Regions from separate parts of the Lysinibacillus sp. FSL K6-0232 genome, predicted to be linked through region 2. Evidence: riboswitches for the same ligand, from Rfam matches in the RefSeq annotation. Region 2 holds a riboswitch; the other holds the start of a gene.

Region 1 (3,156 bases), 730 kb from region 2:
TAACGTATGAATCGCTTCCTCTACATCGCTTGTTGGAATGGCTAATAATAGGCTATAGGATGTCGAATACTTAATCGCACCCTGCTCCCCAACAACCTCTGCAATCGTTTGAAATTGTGCAGGTGTATAATGCTTATTAATAATACCTGGGCTAATAACTAAACGTGTAAAGTCACCTTGACGGTTCAATGTTTCAAAGGTTTGGTCAGGTATATTTTTCTGAAATGCATTCATTTGTCTGGCGGCTCCTTCTTAAAAATTATCAGGGTAGAAGCCCTTTGCTAAAATTTCAATCGCCTCTGCTGCACGTACCCCCTCAGATGCTGCTGATAGTGGTAGGATAACGAAACGATCATTTTGAACAGCCTCCATTTCCTTTAATGCTGGATCATTTTTTAAGAAGTCTATTTTTTGTTGGGCTGTTGTTTCACCATAATCAATAACAACAACCACCTCCGGATTTCGGTCTACTGCATCCTCCTTCGATACAGTTGTCCAGCCTGATTCCACATCGCCAAAAACATTTTGACCGCCAGCAATGGTTACAAGCTCATTCATAAAGTTTTGACCAGCCGTGAACACATCCTTTTCACCACTATCAAATACTAAAACACGTAAATTTTCGCCCTCCTGCGGTAATTTCGCACGAACAGCATCTACATCCTTCGTCATTTGCTCAATCAATGCCTCTCCGCGCTCCTCCACACGGAAAATCTTCGCCACATTGCGAATATCTGTGAAAATATCCTCCAATGTTGGCTTTGTCATATTCGAAGATGTATGTAAATACGTATGAATGCCTAGCTCCTCCAGCTCCTCAGGTGTGCCAACTCCCTTTTCGCCAAAGGCACTTTTCCAGCCGCCATATAAAAAGTCTGCCTCTGCATCAATGACCTGCTCCTTTGTTGGATATTGGTCTGATAGAACAGGCACTTTCTCGTATGCCTCCTGCAATGGCTCATAAATTTTATCATCTAAGTAAGCCGTACCTACCATAGCATCCTCTAAGCCTAGCGCTAGCATAATTTCTGTCACATGCTGATTTAAGCTAATCGCTTTTGTTGGTGCTTCCTTATAGGTTTGCGTTGTATCATTATTGTCAATCGTTACTTCCGTTGCCGCTGCTTCTGCTGGCTCTGTTTGTTCTTCCTGCTCTGCTGACTCCGTATTACATGCTGCTAACATCGCTACAAGGGCAATGACTAACACAAGCCAACTACTTTTCCATTTTGTCATGTTCCTGTTCTCCTTTGCTATAAAAATGGCAAGAAGGCATAAAAAAACCCCTCTTGTCACCAAGAGAGTAGCATAGTGAAAAAATGGTTCGTCAACCTTTATCACTATCCCCATCCTCGTGGTTCGTAGTTCATCCATCCATATTGGCAGGTATCCTGGCTTAGGTTCATCATCTATACGCCTTCCCATAGCTCAATGCTACAGTGGCATATTGTATAGACTCCCCATTTACAGTTGCGGGACAGCATCGGAATTGCACCGATTTCCCTTTTAAGCAAATAACAAATGCTATTTGCACCAATATGTTTTATGATTATTCATACTATTGATAGACTAGCAGAAGAATATTTTTATGGCAATGCATAAATAAATAATCATACTTATCTTAGCACTATTTCGACATAAGGGCAGAATATTATATGATAGTATTTGATTACAAAACGAAAAAAGCAATGGAAACGAGGATTTATCATGTATAAAACAATTGGCGTGCTTGCACATGTAGATGCAGGGAAAACTACCTTTTCTGAGCTAGGGCACTGAAAAACTTACATTTTTTACGATGAATTAGTTTTTCAAACAAAAATAAGGCACTTTCCATTCGTTTTTGAATGGAAGGTGCCTTATTTCTTTCTTTTTTCCTACTCTTTTTCACTCAGTAGTTTGAGTATCCGTTTCAGATTGACCGCAAAGATCGTCGTGGCTCCTTGAATTTCCATGCCAAATAAACCCGCCGATTTTGCTGTTTTAAAGCCGTGTGGGTTCTTTAATTCACTATTTTTCGCTTCGATTTTATAGCGTTTGCTGGCAAGTGCTTTGAATTCGGCTGTTTCCTGGAATGCTGCTTGTTCTTGATGTGTATCGGATTGAATCGTTACACTATACGTTTTACTTTTCGCCCCTTCCTTATAACAGCCCTCTCGCATCGGGCAAACTTTACATTTTTCAATATCAAAATGAAACGTTAAACTTTGATTCAGGGTTTTCCTGCCCGTACGTCTTTTGTGAGTTGCCATGTGCCCCGCTGGACAAACAAACATACCCGCATCCTTGTTATAATCAAATTCAATTTTCCGTTGTCCGCTGCCATTTGTGATTACTGGATTTAACTTTGAAATTAACTGAAACTGCTCCGATTTTGCATACACTAAATTCTCTTTCCAGGAATAGGCGGCATCACCAATCACCGTGTCAATTTCCATGCCGGCAGTTCTACTTTTCTCTACCAACTCTTGTAAATAGTGCCCATCACTTTTTTCACCCGTCGTCACAACCGCTGCTGTAATAATACGTTCATCACTCATCGCAATATGCGTTTTAAAACCAAAGAAAGAAGAATCTGCTGACTTATGGCCAACACGTGCATCCGGATCATTTGAATAGCTTAAATGATTCTCATAATCATCTATCACTTCTTTTAAAACATTTAATTTTTCTTTCACAGCCGGGATTTGTGCAACCTTTGATTGTGTTTCGACTGCTTCAACTACTTGACGACAGTAATCTAATTCTTCTGTGACTTCATTTGACGCAGGCTTCTCAGGGAATTTTCCGACCATGTTTTCGTCTAGTTGATACACGGCTTTACGTACATTTTTGGATTTTTCCTGTAAAAATTCTTTGGGCGTTTTCTGGTTATATCGCGCTTTTGTATGGGTAGCGTCGACAATCACCATTTTACTAAGGAGTAGTCCTTTCTCTAAAGCAATTTCAACAGTTTTCTGAATCAGTAAATCTAATAAATTCATATCTTGAAGACGGAGTCGACGGAATTTTGTCAGGGAACTGGGGTCGATCACTTCCTCTTCTGGTGCCATATCTAAAAAATATTTAAAGGACATATCGAATTTTGAACGTTCGATAAGGTCGGCATCCGACAGGTCATGAATCGCTTTTAACAGTAAATATTTAAACATGCGA
Region 2 (3,156 bases):
TAGAAAAATATGATACAAAGTAGTATAGAGCAGGCTGAAGTGGTAGCCATCGTTGGTCCCACTGCCTCTGGTAAAACAGCGTTAAGCATTGAATTAGCCAAAAAATATAATGGAGAAATTATTAACGGTGATTCCATGCAAATTTATAAGGGGCTAGATATTGGTACAGCTAAAATTACAGAGCAGGAGATGGAGGGAATTCCCCATCATTTACTTAGCTTTTTAGAGCCAACGGAAGCTTTTTCTGTGGCAGATTACCAAAGGCTAGTACGGGACAAAATTGCAGAAATTCAAGCCAGACAGAAGCTTCCCATCATAGTTGGTGGCTCAGGCTTATACATCCAAGCCGTACTTTATGATTTCCAATTTACTGAAGAACGAGTAGATGAAGCGACACGTAAAGCTTACTATGATGAGCTAGCAGCACTCGGCCCAGAGGCAATGCATCATAAGCTACAAAAGCTAGACCCTAAAACAGCCGCAACCATTCATCCTAATAATACACGCCGTGTGATTCGCGCATTGGAAATGCTGGAGTTAAGTGGTGTATCAAAAGCGGCTGAAGCCCAAAATCGTGGACAAGTACCGCTGTATAAGCATGTTATTATTGGGCTAGGGCAAAATATGTCCCGTGAAGTGCTATATGACCGTATTAACCGTCGTGTCGATATCATGATGGAGCAAGGGCTTTTAGACGAAGTAAAAGGTCTATGGCAGCAGAATATTCGAGGTGTGCAGTCCATTCAAGCAATTGGCTACAAGGAATTATATGATTACTTAGATGGCAAATGCTCATTAGAGGAAGCGATTGATAGCTTAAAACAAAATTCACGCCGCTATGCGAAAAGGCAGCTAACTTATTTTCGTAATAAAATGGACGTTTATTTTTTAACAGCCGATGAGCAATTATAGATAAATTACTCATTGATAAATTGGTAGAACATGCTACTATAGGAATGAAGAGGTAGAAAGTTGGTAGGGAGGCTATTGGATGAAATCAATTAATTTGCAAGATGCGTTTTTAAATCAATTACGTAAAAACAGTATTTTTGTCACTGTCTTTTTGTTAAATGGATTTCAGCTAAAGGGAACAGTGAAATCCTATGATAATTTTACCGTTTTATTAATGGATGTTGAACATAAGCAACATCTTATCTACAAGCACGCTATTTCTACATTCGTTCCAGCCAAGCACGTAGAGTTGTTAGAAACTGAATGATAAAGGTTATAAAACAGCTAATGCGTTCTTCGCACTAGCTGTTTTTTAGACTTCAAGCTATAATGATAGAGGAAATTGCTATTTTGGAGGCTATAATAATGAAATCAATGGAAACAACACAATTATTAGAACTATTGGATGCAAATGAAGATTTATATATTATTGATGTACGTGAAGACGATGAGGTTGCACACGGCATGATCCCTGGCGCACAGCATATTGCTCTTGCTACAATCCCTGAGCGCCTAGAAGAATTAGATGTCACAAAGCCATATATTATTGTTTGTAAGGCAGGAGGACGCTCTGCCAATGCCTGCGCTTACTTAGAGGCACATGGATTCGATGTAACAAACCTTGAAGGCGGCATGCTTGCATATGATGGTGAGTTGGAGTTTAAATAACCTCTTTCAAAGAAAACGGATAGAACAGCCAAAATGGCGGATAGAATCCAAAAAGTGACGGATAGAGTGACCGAACTGATGGATAGAAGGTAGAAATAGAAGTTTCAATTATATAAAAGCATTAGGTGCCCATTACGGGAGAATAGGGAATAAAGTGAAAAGCTTTAGCGGACCCGCCACTGTATAAGGGAGTTTCATAGCGAATACCACTGGTGAATAGCTGGGAAGGTGTTATGAAATGTTGAACTTGAGCCAGAAGACCTGCCTGCTTGCTTTGGGAAGATATAGATGATGGAAAAGTCTGTAGTTTATTTGTCATGACAATAAACTACAGACTTTTTTGTTTAAATGAAGGGAGAAATAATGATGCAATTATTACAAAGTACAATTCATAACATTCAGGGTGTTCAGAAGGAGATGATGGAGCAAGCAAAAATGCGAATCGATACACTATGTAAGCCTCCGGGAAGTTTAGGGAAACTGGAGTCCATTGCTGTACAGCTTGCTGGAATAACAGAACAGTTAGTGCCAAGCCTTGAACAAAAGGTCATGATTGTTTGTGCGGCAGATCATGGTGTTTGTGAGGAGGGTGTTACATCCAATCCACAAGATGTTACGCTCCTTCAAACATTAAATTTTCCGAAGGGTGGTACAGGTGTTTGTGCGATTGCCCGTATAACGAATACAAAGGTTGTCACAGTAGATGTTGGTGTTAAAGGGGATATTCCGCCTGATGCTGGTGTTATAATGCAGAAAATTAAATATGGCACTGCTAATATGGCAAGAGGTTCTGCTATGTCCAGAGAGGAAGCGATTCAATCTATTGAAGTCGGGATTCATGTGGCAATGGAGGAAATAGCACAGGGAGCTACTGTACTTGGAACAGGGGAAATGGGGATTGGTAATACAACACCAAGCGCTGCTATATTAGCTGTTTTGACGGGCTGTGATCCTATTGATGTTACAGGGTTTGGTGCAGGTGTTGGTCAAGGGGGCATTGCACATAAAGTAGCTGTTATTAAAAAAGCCATTGCGATTAATCAACCAAATCCTAAAGATATAATTGATGTACTGGCTAAAGTTGGAGGGCTAGAGATAGGAGCGATGGCTGGTGTTATACTTGCTGCTGCTGCACATCGTAAGCCTGTTGTAATTGATGGTTTTATTTCGACTATTGCTGCACTTATTGCCTATAAGCTTGAGCCGAAAGTAAAGGATTATATGATTCCTTCTCATGCCTCAGAGGAGCCGGGTGCTAAAATGGCTGCTGAATTGCTTGGCATTGAGCCGATGCTACATATGAATATGCGCTTAGGAGAAGGCTCTGGCGCAGCCTTAGCCTTCCCGATTTTGGATGCGGCTTGCTCAATGATGAAAAATATGGCGACATTAGAGGAAACGATGAAATTAGAAAAACCAAACAATGTGTGATAGCATTGTTTGGTTTTTTATTAGTGACGGATAGCTAATAGGAAAATTATGCTCTGTTTAATTTACGTAAGGGTAAACGCCATTTCAACATATAAGAAAGAATAC

The links. A riboswitch is a leader RNA that binds a small molecule or an ion and turns the genes downstream of it on or off. The one in region 2 is predicted to bind cobalamin.
Region 1: linked by a shared signal. The riboswitch ahead of MHB42_RS09395 (ABC transporter substrate-binding protein) and the one ahead of cobT (nicotinate-nucleotide--dimethylbenzimidazole phosphoribosyltransferase) in region 2 are both predicted to bind cobalamin.

The regions. Positions count from the first base shown of each region.
Region 1 covers NZ_JBBOYW010000001.1:1,925,465-1,928,620, reverse strand. Annotated here, with positions in the region: gene MHB42_RS09400 (precorrin-3B methylase) at 1-234, opposite strand, end outside; gene MHB42_RS09395 (ABC transporter substrate-binding protein) at 253-1,236, opposite strand; cobalamin riboswitch at 1,365-1,553, opposite strand; gene MHB42_RS09390 (IS1182 family transposase) at 1,878-3,156, opposite strand, start outside.
Region 2 covers NZ_JBBOYW010000001.1:1,191,298-1,194,453, forward strand. Annotated here, with positions in the region: gene MHB42_RS05540 (alpha/beta fold hydrolase) at 1-23, shown strand, start outside; gene miaA (tRNA (adenosine(37)-N6)-dimethylallyltransferase MiaA) at 10-912, shown strand; gene hfq (RNA chaperone Hfq) at 992-1,219, shown strand; gene MHB42_RS05555 (rhodanese-like domain-containing protein) at 1,318-1,620, shown strand; cobalamin riboswitch at 1,727-1,903, shown strand; gene cobT (nicotinate-nucleotide--dimethylbenzimidazole phosphoribosyltransferase) at 1,987-3,051, shown strand; gene MHB42_RS05565 (trimeric intracellular cation channel family protein) at 3,098-3,156, opposite strand, start outside.